3 regions of the Pseudomonas sp. 05N431 genome follow, and region 3 is predicted to be linked to each of the others. Evidence: predicted binding sites of a transcription regulator. Region 3 holds the regulator's gene; each other region holds the start of a gene.
The links. The regulator FliA, encoded in region 3, starts transcription of late flagellar genes. The targets are predictions, from matches to a motif close to CTAAAGTTTNNNNNNNNNNNGCCGNTAA.
Positions count from the first base shown of each region.

Region 1: a site for FliA is predicted at 2,130-2,157, ahead of AC1DIG_RS17215 (methyl-accepting chemotaxis protein). Genes of this name have one in related genera too.
Region 2: a site for FliA is predicted at 3,061-3,088, ahead of AC1DIG_RS04985 (methyl-accepting chemotaxis protein). Genes of this name have one in related genera too.

Region 1 is NZ_JBFTMN010000009.1:156,191-161,029, reverse strand. Features, by position in the region: gene AC1DIG_RS17215 (methyl-accepting chemotaxis protein) at 1-2,087, opposite strand, end outside; gene AC1DIG_RS17210 (Na+/H+ antiporter family protein) at 2,480-3,796, shown strand; partial or broken gene AC1DIG_RS17205 (cache domain-containing protein) at 3,904-4,728, shown strand; gene AC1DIG_RS17200 (methyl-accepting chemotaxis protein) at 4,765-4,839, shown strand, end outside.
Region 2 is NZ_JBFTMN010000002.1:416,083-420,921, reverse strand. Features, by position in the region: gene ccoN (cytochrome-c oxidase, cbb3-type subunit I) at 1-502, opposite strand, end outside; gene AC1DIG_RS04990 (alpha/beta family hydrolase) at 601-1,278, shown strand; gene AC1DIG_RS04985 (methyl-accepting chemotaxis protein) at 1,465-3,030, opposite strand; gene AC1DIG_RS04980 (lysostaphin resistance A-like protein) at 3,131-3,922, opposite strand; gene acnA (aconitate hydratase AcnA) at 4,176-4,839, opposite strand, start outside.
Region 3 is NZ_JBFTMN010000009.1:415,568-420,406, reverse strand. Features, by position in the region: gene flhF (flagellar biosynthesis protein FlhF) at 1-1,159, shown strand, start outside; gene fleN (flagellar synthesis regulator FleN) at 1,274-2,104, shown strand; gene fliA (RNA polymerase sigma factor FliA) at 2,101-2,841, shown strand; gene AC1DIG_RS18470 (chemotaxis response regulator CheY) at 3,008-3,379, shown strand; gene AC1DIG_RS18465 (protein phosphatase CheZ) at 3,410-4,198, shown strand; gene AC1DIG_RS18460 (chemotaxis protein CheA) at 4,252-4,839, shown strand, end outside.

The DNA of each region.
Region 1 (4,839 bases), 260 kb from region 3:
CTGACCCGCGCCGATTCATTGGCCTGCCCCGACAGCGATTCCGTCACGTCACGAATGGTCGCCACGTTGCTGTTGATCTCCTCGGCCACGGCGCTCTGCTCTTCGGCAGCGCTGGCGATTTGCAGGTTCATGTCGGTAATCACCGTCACTGCGTCGCCGATCTGCCGCAGGGCGGTGACCGCCTGGCTGACGTGCTCGACGCTGCCCTGGGCCTGGCGATGGCTGTTGCTCATCGAGCCGACCACGTCTTGCGTGCCGCTTTGCAGTTGCTCGATCACCTGACGGGTTTCTTCCACCGACTCTTGCGTACGCCGTGCCAGGTTGCGCACTTCGTCGGCCACCACCGCAAAACCACGCCCGGCATCACCGGCGCGAGCCGCTTCGATGGCGGCGTTCAGCGCCAGCAAGTTAGTCTGTTCGGCGATGGCGCGAATCACCTCCAGCACCGAACCGATCTTCTCACTGTTAGCGGCCAGGCCTTCGACCTGGGTCATCGCCGTGCTCATGTCTGCCGCCAGGCTGTCGATGCTGGCGGTGGTGCGGTCGATCACGGTCAGGCCCTGACGGGTTGCCTGATCGGCATCGCGTGCCGCTTGAGCTGCTTGGGCGGCGCTGCGGGCGACGTCCTGGGCGGTGGCGCTCATTTCATGGGACGCGGTGGCCACCTGATCGACCTGACGGTATTGCTGTTCCATGCCGGCGCTGGTCTGGGTGGCGATGGCTGACGATTGATCCGCCGTGCTGCGCGCGTCCTGCACCGAGCGTTTCACTTGCGCGATGATCGGTTGCAGCTTGTCGAGGAAACGGTTGAACCAGCCGGCCAGTTGCCCGAGTTCGTCTTGTTTGTCGTAGGCCAAACGGCGGGTCAGGTCGCCTTCGCCGCTGGCGATGTCTTCCAGCATGCGCGCCACGCCAAGAATCGGACGGGTCACACTGCGTGCCATCAGCCACACCAGCAACAAGCCGATGACCGCCGCCAAAACGCCGAGGCTCAGCTCGATCAGGGTGCCAGCGGTGTTGCGCTCGTCGAGTTGCTGCTTCAGGGTTTCGGCGGGACCGACCAGGACTTTCTCCGGCACGTCGAGCAACACGCCCCACGATTTGCCACCGGGAATCGGCTGGAATGGCGACAGCACTTTGAGCAGTTGATTGTTGTGCAGACTCTGGGTCTGAGTGCTGGCGGCGAGCCGGCGGATCAGCTCGGCACCGTTGTCCTTGTCCACGCTGTCCAGACGCTGGCTGAGTTTGCTGGCGTCCGGGCTGTAACCAGCGAGCAGACCCACCGGGCTGAGGATGCTGACACTGGTCTGGCCGTCATAGAGCTTTTTGCTCGCTTGCTGGCTGACCGCTTGCAGGCTGTTGAGGTTGATGTCGACCGACAGCGATGCAATGACCTTACCGTCGACCAGCAGCGGGAAGACGATGCTGGTCATCAGCACGTTCTGGCCGTCGATCTCATAGAAATAGGGTTCGATCACGCACGGCTTGAGGGTGGTGCGCGGGCAGGTGAACCAGGCATTGGCGGGTTCGCCGCTGGGGCCGGTGCTGGTGTCGGCCATGTCGCTTTCCGGCAGCGCCATCGAGTTCAGCTTGCCGGCGGTCGGTTGCGACCAGTACAGGGCGAAGCGGCCCTTGTCGTTGCTGCCGATTTCTTTCTGGCCGCTGAACAGTTCGTCCTTGCCGTCCAGTGCGTTGGCTTCAAACACCAGCGACAGGCCGAGCAATTGCGGGTTGGCTTGCAGCGCCGACTTGACCTGACGGGTCAGGTCTTCACGCAGGTCGAAGGCGTCGAGGAAGCGCTTCTCGGCCTGCTCGCGCAAAAACAACACCTGGCGCGCAAAGCCGTGACCATATTGGTAGGCGTCCATGAACTGCTGGCGAATCCCCAGCGCCTGAACTTCACCCTGTGCCTCGATGCGTGCTTGAGCCGCTTCGGTGAGCATCTCCATGCTCGAGGCTTTTACCAGCTGCGAACTGTGCTCCATGCGATACAGCGAAAGACCGACCAGCAAGGTGACGATGCCAGCCAGGCACAGCCCGGCGAGCAGGGTGATTTTCCATTGAATGGAAAGTTGTCTGAGCGACATGGGAACGTCCTTTTATTCGATAAATATCTGAGACTTTGCACTGTAGCGGCGGCAATTCGACTTTCTTTATCCATTCGAATAAATAAGAAATCACACAAATCCCGCAGCTGGCGCAGCCTGCGTTCGGCGGCGGAGCCGTCGTAAACCCTGCCTGCACGGTATTCCTGAAACACCGCATCGCCTGGATTCACGACTGCTGCGCACTCGAACGCAGGCTGCGCCAGCTGCTACAGGGATCGGTGTTGGTTTTGACAAGCCAGGCCTGCTGTTGCACAGTGCGTGCCCTCTAATAAAACCCTCTCTTCAATCCGCCGTCGGCTCATGCAGCTGGCTGGACGGACTCATCCTGTTTGCGCCGGATTTACCCGTCGCCCTGTTTTGAGGTAACGATGATTAATGCAGTAATTGCCGCGGTCGGCGTCATGCTGGTACTTAGCCTGTCCCGCGTGCATGTGGTGATCGCGCTGATCGTCGGCGCGCTGGTGGGCGGTTTGACGGGCGGCCTGGGCATCGATGCCACGCTCAAGGCCTTCAACAGTGGCCTGGGCGGCGGTGCGACCGTGGCCTTGTCCTATGCGTTGCTCGGCGCTTTCGCGGTGGCGATTGCCAAATCCGGCCTGGCCCACGCCCTGGCGGACAAAGCCTTGCTGCTGGTCGACCGACAGGACGCTGCGGGTGGCGGGCAGGTCAAATGGCTGCTGATCGCATTGCTCTGGGTCGTGGCCATCGCTTCGCAGAACGTCCTGCCGATCCACATCGCCTTCATTCCGCTGCTGGTGCCGCCACTGCTCTATGTACTGACCAAGCTGCAAATGGATCGCCGATTGATTGCCTGTGTCATGACCTTTGGCCTGATCACACCGTATATGTTCTTGCCGGTGGGCTTTGGCAACATCTTCCTGAATGAAATCCTGCTGGCCAACGTCAGTAGAAGCGGGGTGGACATCAGTGGCGTCAACGTCACTCATGCCATGGGGATTCCTGCGTTGGGCATGGTGTTCGGGTTGTTGATGGCGTTTGTCAGCTACCGCAAGAAGCGCGTGTATGACCTGGAGAAAATCGAGCGGGTCGAGCAGGTCGCGGTGCAGTACAACCCGCTGACCTTGATGGTAGCGGGCCTGGCGATTGCCGCTGCGTTCATCATTCAGTTGCTGCTGGACTCGATGATTATCGGCGCATTGGCCGGGTTTCTGATCTTCTCGGTATCGGGCGTCGTGCGCTGGCGCGAAACTGACGACCTGTTCACCGAAGGCATGAAGATGATGGCGATGATCGGTTTCATCATGATCGCCGCCTCGGGGTTCGCCGAGGTCATGAAGGCCACCGGCGACGTGAAAACCCTGGTCGAGGCCTCGGCTTCGTGGATCGGTCACAGCAAAGGTGTCGGTGCATTGCTGATGTTGCTGGTCGGATTGCTGGTGACCATGGGCATCGGTTCATCGTTTTCCACGGTGCCGATTCTTGCGGCGATCTTCGTGCCGTTGTGCGTGCAACTGGGCTTCAGCCCGTTGGCGATCGTCTGCATCGTCGGGACTGCTGGCGCCTTGGGCGATGCCGGCTCGCCAGCGTCCGATTCAACCCTGGGCCCGACCTCCGGTCTGAATATCGACGGCCAGCATCACCATATCTGGGACACCGTGGTTCCGACGTTCCTGCACTACAACCTGCCGCTGCTGGCGTTTGGCTGGGTGGCAGCAATGGTGTTGTAACGGATTGACCGTGTGGTTTTCATCAGCGACAGGCCTGCGCCTACAGTTTTGCGCAGGCCGGCCGTTAATGCTTTAACTACGCCAATACTATCCAGAGTGAACAACACATGCGCCTGAGCCTTAAAGCCAAAGTATTGTCCCTCTCCGTCCTCCCGGTTTTGCTCTTTGCGTTGGTGATCAGTCTGACCACTGCCTTCATCTTGCAAGAACAGGCCCGTAAAGAAGTCGAAGAAACCCGTCAGCGGTTGATGAACGACGCCAAGGCCACCCTGCAAAGTTACGTTGCGGTGGCGATGACGGCGATCAAGCCGCTGTATGACGCCGCAGCGCCTGGCGATGCGGCGGCTCGCGCGCAAGTGATCAAGTTGCTGTCGAGCATCAGCTACGGCAAGGACGGTTACTTCTTCGGCTACGACTCCAACACCGTGCGCCTGTTCAAGGCCAACAGCGCGGAAGGCGTCGGCCAGAGCTTCAAGGACAATCGCGATCCGAACGGTGTGTACGTCAACCGTGACCTGGTGAAAGTCGCCAAGGAAGGGACGCACTACCTGCAATACAGCTCGCCGTTACCGGGCGACAGCAAAGTCCTGGTGCCCAAGCTGGGTTACACCGAATACCTGTCCAAGTGGGACATGGCCATCGGTACCTCGGTGAATCTCGATGGTGTCGAAGCCCAGGTCGCAACGGTCCAGGCCGAGGTTCGCGAGCGCATGGAAGGCGTGCTGTTGAGCATCATCGGCATCGCGGCGGTGGTGCTGCTGGTGATCGCGGCGGTCGGTCTGTTTGTAGCCAATACCATTTTGCGTCCGCTGCACCTGATGAAGGCAAATCTCGACGATATCGCGGCAGGCGAGGGCGATTTGACGCGCCGGCTGGCGATTACCTCTCAAGATGAACTGGGCGAGCTGGCCGGTTCGTTCAACCGTTTTGTCGACAAGATTCACAGCCTGGTGCGGCAGATTACCGAGATGACCTCGCAGTTGACCGGGCTGGTCAATCAGGTCTCCGATCAGGCCCAGCGTTCGGATCAGGCCATGGAGCGC
Region 2 (4,839 bases), on a different contig from region 3:
TGAACGCACCGAAGAACCAGTTACCGACGTAGATGTGCTTGGTCTTGCGCTTCATCACCGTGCCGAAGAAAACGACGCCGTAGGCGACCCAGACGATGGCGATCAAAATGGCGATCGGCCATTCCAGCTCGGCGTATTCCTTGGAAGTGGTGTACCCCAGCGGCAGGCTGATGGCGGCCAGGACAATGACCAACTGCCAGCCCCAGAAGCAGAATGCGGCGATTTTCGGCGCGAACAGCTGCGTCTGGCAGGTACGTTGCACCGAATAGAAGGAGCTGGCGAACAGGGCGCAGCCGCCGAATGCGAAGATCACCGCGTTGGTGTGCAGCGGGCGCAAACGGCCGAAGCTGGTCCAGGGCAAATTGAAGTTGAGTTCAGGCCAGACCAATTGAGCCGCGAGAAAAACCCCGAGCCCCATGCCGACGATGCCCCACACCACCGTCATAATGGCGAATTGGCGGACCACCTTGTAGTTATAGGCGGTACTTAAAGAAGTGTTCATGGTTCCCCATCCACGGTTCAGCCGAAGTGAAAGCGTCCGCGCAGGGCGATGACGCTCCCTTCGCCTGGAGTTATAGGCAGATTAAAAGCGAGGCAAGCATGGACAAACAGCACAAGGCCAGTATTGACGGGGATCAATGGGCGCAGTGCGTGCAGGATCGCGGATGGCTGTGGGATGCCGCCTCGGTGCCGGCATCGGCGACGCTGATTCTCGCGCATGGCGCGGGCGCACCGATGGACAGTCAGTGGATGAACGACATCGCCGCACGCCTTGCCGCGCAGGGCGTCAACGTGTTGCGCTTCGAGTTTCCGTACATGGCGCAGCGGCGCGTCGACGGTGGCAAGCGCCCGCCGAATCCGGCGCCCAAATTGCTCGAATGCTGGCGTGAAGTGCATGCCCTGGTGCGACGCCATGTCGCTGGGCGTCTGGCCATTGGCGGCAAGTCCATGGGCGGGCGCATGGCCAGTTTGCTGGCCGATGAGTTGGGCGCGGATGGGTTGGTGTGCCTGGGGTATCCGTTTTATGCGGTGGGTAAACCGGAGAGGCCGCGAGTCGAGCATCTGGCCGGGCTCAAGACGCCGACGTTGATTGTGCAAGGTGAGCGGGATGCGTTGGGGAATCGTGAGGCGGTCGAGGGTTACGTGTTGTCGCCGAGTATCGAGGTGATGTGGTTAGTGGCTGGCGATCATGATTTGAAGCCGTTGAAGGCGTCCGGGTTTACTCATGAGCAGCATTTGGCGGCTGCGGCGCAGAAGGTTGCTGAGTTTCTTCTCTGATAATGATGGTGGCAGTTGCGGCCTCATCGCGAGCAAGCTCGCTCCCACATTGGATTGTGGTGGCGCACAAAACCCTGTGGGAGCGAGCTTGCTCGCGATGAGGCCCTGACAGGCGACATCACTTTCAAACTGGCAATAAAAAACCCGGAAGCTTCACCTCCCGGGTTTTGTTCTTTCTGGCATCTGTCAGCGGTTAAAGCGCTCCACCAACGAATACTGGGTATTGGCCGTACGGGTCAGCTCTTCGCTCAGCAGGGCTGAGTTCTGTGCCTGTTCCGAAGTCTGGTCAGCCAGTTGTGCAATGGTGCTGATGTTGCGGCTGATCTCTTCGGCTACGGCGCTTTGCTCTTCGGTCGCGGCAGCGATTTGGGTGGTCATGTCGGTGATGTTGGCCACTGCTTCGCTGATGCCCACCAGTGCCTGGTCGGCTTCCAGAACCCGCGCCACGCCTTCTTCAGCCTGGCGGTGACCGGCTTCCATGGTTTGCACCGCGGTGCCGGCGGTTTGCTGGAGTTTGGCGATCAGGGCATGGATCTGCCCGGTCGATTCGCTGGTGCGTTGCGCCAATTGCCTTACTTCGTCGGCAACCACCGCAAAACCACGGCCCATCTCGCCGGCACGAGCCGCTTCGATGGCCGCGTTCAAGGCCAGCAGGTTGGTCTGGTCGGCGATGCCTTTGATCACGTCGACCACGCCGCCGATTTCGTCGCTGTCCTTGGCCAGTTGGGTCACGGTCAGGCCGGTTTCACCGACCACTACCGACAGGCGCTGGATCGCGTCACGGGTTTCACCGGCGATGTCACGACCACGGCCGGTCAGGCGATTGGCTTCCTGGGTCGCGTCAGCGGTGCGTTGTACGTGGCTGGCGACTTCCTGGGTGGTGGCGGCCATCTGGTTGACGGCGGTCGCCACTTGCTCGGTCTCGACGCGCTGACGTTCCAGGCCGGTCGAGCTTTTGTGCGCCAGGGCGTCGGACTGTCGAGCTTGCTCGTTCAGGTGTTCCGCGGTGTCTTGCAGGCGAGTCAGGCAGGTTTTCAGACGGGCTTCCTGACTGAGGATCGACATTTCCAGGCGCGCTTGAGCGCCGCGGCTGTCGGTGTACATCTGCGCAATCAGCGGGTCGGATGTGGTCTGCTCGGCCAGGCGCAGCAAGCGCTTGAGGCCACGCTGTTGCCAGCTCAAGCCCAACAGGCCGAGCGGCACGGACAGTCCGGCGGCCAGCGCAAAACCCCACTGCGAGTTAAGCGTGGCGCCGATCATGAAGCTCAGCTGGCTGACCAGAATGAACGGCAACCAGTCCTGTAGCACCGGTAGCCATTTGTCTGTTTGAGGAATAGCCGACTTGCCCTGATTGATGCGTTGGTAGAGCGCTTCGGCACGGCGGATCTGTTCGGCGGTGGGTTTGACCCGCACCGACTCGTAACCGACCACCTGATTACCGTCGAACACCGGTGTGACATAGGCGTTAACCCAGTAGTGGTCACCGGTCTTGCAGCGATTCTTGACAATGCCCATCCATGGCAAGCCTTGTTTCAGTGTGCCCCACATGTGCGCGAAGACCGCGGGCGGAACGTCGGGGTGACGGACCAGGTTGTGCGGTGCACGGATCAGCTCTTCACGAGAAAACCCGCTGATTTCGACGAAAGCGTCGTTGCAGTAGGTGATCACGCCTTTGGCATCGGTCGTGGAAATCAACCGTTGCTGAGCCGGAAAGGTCCGTTCGCGTTGTGTAATGGGCTGGTTATTACGCATGGCTTTTTCAATCCGCAAGGCTTTGAGAGGGTGTCGGCAGCGCCAGGAATAAATTGAAATTATTTTTCAATATTCAGCGCTGGCGCACATTTCTTGATCTTCAACCCGCCAGCATCGGGTAGGTGAAGAGGCCCAAGTGCAGCAGATTCAAGCCAAAGTGCGTGGCGATGGCGGCCCCCAGCCCACCGAAACGGTACGCCAGCCCATAACCGAACCCGGCGAGGCTCGCCAGCAACACCCATTGCCAGCCGGCGCCGAGGTGCGCCAGACCGAACAACAACGTGGCGCCAAGCAGGGCGAGGTGTTCGCCGTAGCGCAGGTGTTGCAGGCAGCGACTCAAACCGCCCTGAATGTAACCGCGAAACAGCGCCTCCTCGACCAGCGTCACCAGCAGCAGGTTGTTCAGCACCCAGAGCCAGGCTTGATCGGGCCACTTCGGCGCCCAACTGATCATGCCCAGCAGCAGCGCACCACCAAGAGCGGCCAGCGCGCTCAGGGGCAGAGCAACGGCGGTGGCATACAGTGAAAGGCGCAGGGAGCGGCGACCGACGATCCATGGGCACACCAGCAACAGCCAGAAGCCAATCAGTGGTTTGTCCAGGTTCAGGTACATGGAAAACGGCACGGCGTCAGCGCTGAAACGTTCCGGGCCGATACCGCGACCGTTGTAGAAACCGGGCAGCCAGTGCATTGCCAGCGCCACCGCGAGGAAAATGAACAGGCCGTGGCCCAGGACGCGGCCGACCTGGATCTGTGGTTGGCGAACGGCAAAGCCGGCAAACGCTAACAACCCGACGGAAATGGCCGCCAGCCAGCCAAGGTGGCTGTAGATCAGGGCCAGTGCGTAGCCAATGGAGAGGAGTGCCAGGTAGAGCCATGGCAGAGCAATCATGTGAAGTCCTTGTTCCCGGGATTTTGCAGTGTGACTCGGTCCACTGTGGGAGCGAGCTTGCTCGCGATGAGGCAATTACATTCAACATTGATGTCGACTGTCAGTACGCTATCGCGAGCAAGCTCGCTCCCACAGTGGTTTTGTGTCTGGCACAACATTGTGAGCAGCGCCCATCAAGTGGCGCGGAATTATAGAGACGAGAATCCCACAAACAAAAACACCGCCCAAAGGCGGTGTTTTTGTCAGTGCGACATTATGAAGCAATCAACTGCCGCAACACGTAATGCAATATCCCTCCCGCCTTGAAGTATTCCACTTCGTTCAACGTGTCGATCCGGCACAACACGTCCACCTTCTCGCTGCTGCCGTCCTCGCGGGTGATCACCAGCGTCAGGTTCATTCGCGGCGTCAGCTCGACGCCCGTCAGCCCTTGAATATCGAGTGTCTCCTTGCCGGTCAGGTTCAGGCTCTTGCGGTTCTGGTCAAGCTTGAATTGCAGCGGCAGTACGCCCATGCCCACCAGGTTGGATCGGTGAATCCGCTCGAAGCTCTCGGCAATCACCGCTTTGACGCCCAGCAGGTTGGTGCCCTTGGCCGCCCAGTCACGGCTTGAACCGGTGCCGTATTCCTGACCCGCAATCACCACCAGCGGAGTGCCCGCCGCTTGATAACGCATGGCGGCATCGTAGATCGCCAGTTTCTCTCCGGTCGGAATATAGAGCGTGTTGCCGCCTTCTTCGCCACCGAGCATTTCGTTGCGGATGCGGATGTTGGCGAACGTGCCACGCATCATCACTTCATGGTTACCGCGACGTGAGCCGTAAGAGTTGAAGTCTCGCGGTTCCACACCTTGTTCACGCAGGTAACGTCCGGCCGGGCTGTCGGCCTTGATGTTGCCGGCGGGGGAGATGTGGTCG
Region 3 (4,839 bases):
CGAACTCGAAGACGAGTTGCGCAAGACCCAATCGCGGATCGTCACGGCTCAGGCTGAATTGAGCCTGCGTGGCGACGGTGAGGGTGACGCGAGCGTCGGCACCAATCGCCAGCTGTTCGCCGGCCTGCCGCTGACCGCTGCGGAGCCTTTGATCGAGCCGACCTTTGCCGAGCGGCCGCGTCCTGCTCCGGCGCCTGCACCGTCTGCCGGGGTTGACCCACGAGCGTTCGACTCGATGCGTTTCGAACTCAATGGTCTGCGTGAACTGCTCGAAGTGCAGTTGGGTTCGCTGGCCTGGAACCAGCTGCAAGGCAGTCGCCCGCAGCAAGCCAACCTGTGGCGTCGCCTGCAACGTATTGGCCTGTCCGGTCCGCTGTCGCGCGATCTGCTGGAACTGATTACTGAAATTGAAGAGCCCCGTCAGGCCTGGCGCATGCTGTTGGCGCACCTGGCGCGGATGATCGTGACTCCCGAGATCGAACCACTGGAAGAGGGTGGCGTGATCGCCATGGTCGGCCCTGCCGGCATGGGCAAAACCACGACGCTGGCCAAGCTGGCCGCACGTTACGTGCTCAAGTACGGTGCGCAGAACATCGCGCTGGTGAGTATGGACAGCTTCCGCATTGGTGCTCAGGAACAGCTCAAGACCCTGGGGCGTATCCTCAATGTCTCGGTGACTCACGTCGATCCGGGCCAGTCCCTGGCGCAAGCCCTTGATCCACTGTTGCGCAAGCGTGTGGTGTTGATCGATACCGCAGGTCTGCAGGCCAGTGATCCGGCGTTGCGCATGCAGCTGGAAAGCCTGGCCGGTCGCGGGATCAAGTCGAAGAATTATCTGGTGCTGGCCACTACCAGCCAGAAACAGGTGCTGACTGCCGCTTATCACAGTTACAAGCGGTGCGGGCTGGCAGGCTGCATTCTGACTAAACTGGATGAAACAGCGAGTCTGGGCGAGGTGTTGAGCCTGGCAATCAGCCACGAATTACCTGTCGCTTATCTGACCGACGGGCCACGGATCCCGGATGATCTACATTTACCGCGCCGGCATCAGTTGGTCAGTCGCGCCGTAAGCGTGCAGATGCAGGAAGAACCCAGCGAAGAAGCCATGGCTGATATGTTCGCTGACCTCTACCACAGCCCGGCCAAGCGTGTCGGCTGAGGTAATAATGAATAGATTTGTATCTACATCGATGGCCTGCCATGCATTGTTCACAAGTGAGCGCGCAGCCAGTCATGTAGTCCGCGTCTAAGCAAGACAAGGTAAAGAACGAACATGGGCAGCATGCATCCCGTACAGGTGATCGCAGTGACCGGCGGCAAAGGTGGCGTCGGGAAGACTAATGTGTCAGTGAACTTGTCCCTGGCTCTTGCTGAGCTCGGCCGGCGCGTCATGCTGCTGGATGCCGACCTGGGGCTGGCGAACGTCGACGTCCTGCTGGGGCTCACGCCCAAGCGTACGCTGGCCGACGTCATCGAAGGCCGCTGTGAACTGCGCGATGTATTACTTCAGGGGCCGGGCGGAATTCGCATTGTTCCAGCAGCGTCCGGTACCCAGAGCATGGTTCATCTGAGCCCGGCCCAGCATGCTGGCCTGATTCAGGCATTCAGCGACATTGGCGATAACCTCGACGTATTGGTGATCGACACGGCGGCGGGCATTGGTGAGTCGGTCGTCAGTTTTGTTCGTGCCGCCCAGGAAGTATTGCTGGTGGTGTGTGACGAGCCGACCTCGATCACTGACGCCTACGCGCTGATCAAATTGCTCAACCGCGATTACGGCATGAACCGCTTCCGAGTGCTGGCCAACATGGCGCAAAGCCCGCAGGAAGGGCGAAATCTGTTCGCCAAGTTGACCAAGGTCACGGATCGCTTCCTCGACGTCGCCTTACAATACGTCGGTGCGGTGCCTTACGACGAATGCGTGCGCAAGGCCGTGCAGAAGCAGCGCGCCGTGTATGAAGCGTTTCCTCGCTCCAAATGTGCACTGGCGTTCAAGGCCATCGCGCAGAAAGTCGATACCTGGCCGTTGCCTGCCAACCCGCGTGGGCACCTGGAATTTTTCGTCGAGCGTCTGGTGCAGCAAACTGCGGGTCCGGTTCTATGACAGCCAGCGGTTACAACCTGTACAAGAAGTCGGCGCGTGACGCGCAGTACGAACTGATCGAGCGTTACGCGCCACTGGTAAAACGAATTGCCTATCACCTGTTGGCGCGCTTGCCGGCCAGTGTTCAGGTCGAGGACCTGATCCAGGCAGGCATGATCGGTTTGCTTGAAGTGTCGACCAAATACGACGCGAGCAAAGGTGCGAGTTTCGAGACATACGCAGGGATCCGTATCCGTGGCGCGATGCTCGATGAAGTCCGCAAAGGTGACTGGGCGCCACGCTCGGTACACCGCAATACCCGGATGGTGAGTGACGCGATTCGCTCAATTGAAGCTAAAACCGGGCGTGACGCTAAAGATCACGAGGTTGCGGCCGAACTCCAATTGAGTCTCGACGATTATTACGGGATTTTGAACGACACCTTGGGCAGTCGCCTGTTCAGCTTCGACGATCTGTTGCAGGACGGCGAGCATGAAGGGCTGCACGAGGATGGCGCGAGTGCTCATCTCGAACCGTCGCGCGACCTGGAAGATGAACGCTTCCAGGCTGCACTGGCGGATGCGATTGCCAATTTGCCGGAGCGTGAGCGACTGGTGTTGGCGCTGTACTACGACGAAGAGCTGAATCTCAAGGAAATCGGTGAGGTCCTGGGAGTCAGTGAATCGCGGGTCAGCCAGTTACACAGCCAGTGCGCGGCCCGTTTGCGGGGGCGTTTGGGGGAGTGGCGAGCGCGCTGACAGCAGTGTGGGGACACTGCGAACGAAACAGGCAAGGCGTAAAGCTCTGCAGGTCTCAATCCGTTGTGCTCCAGACAGTCGTTGAGTGCTCTGCCTGATTGATTGAATGGCGTGTTCAGGTGCTGAACGCGTTTAAGACTGCTTGGAGGTCGAATTGGACAAGAACATGAAAATCCTCATCGTTGATGACTTCTCAACGATGCGGCGGATCATAAAAAACCTGTTGCGTGACCTTGGGTTCACCAACACGGTCGAGGCGGACGACGGTACTACCGCCATTCCCGTCCTCAACAGCGGGAGCATCGACTTTCTGGTAACGGACTGGAACATGCCTGGCATGACCGGTATCGATTTGCTGCGCCACGTGCGCGCCGATGAAAAGCTCAAGCACCTGCCGGTGCTGATGGTCACTGCCGAAGCCAAGCGCGAGCAGATCATCGAAGCCGCTCAAGCCGGTGTAAACGGCTATGTGGTCAAACCCTTCACGGCCCAGGCGTTGAAAGAGAAGATCGAAAAAATATTCGAACGCATCGGTTGATGTGCTGAGCCACTGCGCCACGGGGGAGCTATGGAGCAAAGAGAATCTTCACAGGGCGATTTCGAATCGACCCTGAAAAAACACGCTCACGAACTGGTCGAAAGCCTTGAAAAGGGCAGGTTCGGTGACGCTGTGCAACTGATCCATGAGCTCAATCAGACCCGTGACCGCGGCCTGTACCAGGAGGTGGGCAAGCTCACTCGCGAGCTGCACAGCGCGATCGTCAATTTTCAGATTGACCCGCACATGCCGCAAGCCGAGGAAGTCTCTCAGATCACGGATGCCACCGAGCGCCTGTCCTATGTGGTCAAGCTGACCGAAGCGGCCGCGAACCGGACCATGGATCTGGTCGAGAACAGCACTCCGCTGGTCAATGGCCTGAGCACTGACGCCCAGGCCTTGAGCGCGGACTGGGGGCGTTTCATGCGCCGCGAAGTCGGTGCCGAAGAGTTCCGCGAACTGGCCCGGCGTGTCGACGGTTTCCTGACGCGTAGCGTCGAGGAAAGCCAGGTCGTCTCGGGCAACCTCAACGATATTCTGCTGGCTCAGGATTACCAGGACCTGACCGGTCAGGTGATCAAGCGCGTGACTCAATTGGTCACCGAAGTCGAAAGCAACCTGCTCAAGCTCGTACTCATGGCCAGTCAGGTAGACCGCTTTGCGGGTATCGAACATGACCATGAAGCGATGCTGGCTGAAAAAGATCCGCAAAAACATCTCTCTCAGGGTGAAGGTCCGCAGATTCATGCCGATAAAAGAGAAGACGTTGTGTCCGGTCAGGACGATGTGGACGATTTGTTATCCAGCCTAGGATTTTAGAGTTTTAGCATTTTAGGTTTTTTAGGTTTTTAGACCTCAGGAGCACCCCCTTAATGAGCTTCGGCGCCGATGAAGAGATCCTTCAGGATTTCCTGGTTGAGGCCGGCGAGATTCTAGAGCAACTGTCCGAACAGCTGGTCGAGCTGGAAAGCCGACCAGATGATGCGGACTTGCTCAATGCAATTTTTCGCGGTTTTCACACTGTAAAAGGGGGCGCCGGCTTCCTCCAGCTCAACGAGCTGGTGGAGTGCTGTCACATCGCCGAGAACGTGTTCGACATCTTGCGCAAGGGTGAGCGTCGCGTCGACTCGGAACTGATGGACGTGGTTCTCGAAGCGCTGGACGCGGTGAACAGCATGTTTAGCGAAGTCCGCGAACGAGCACCGATCACTGCGGCTACACCGGAACTGCTGGCGGCGCTGGCCCGTCTGGCCGAGCCGCAAACAGCCGACGAAGCACAGCCGGTTGCTGAAGTGGTTCAAGCACCTGCCGCTGAAAGCGAATCGGGCGACATCACCGACAATGAATTCGAACTGCTGCTGGACTCGCTGAACGCGGTCAAGGCTGAGGCCGAAGCATCCGTTGCCCCGGCACCTGAAGCAGCTGCCGGCAGCGATGAAATCACCGATGCCGAGTTCGAG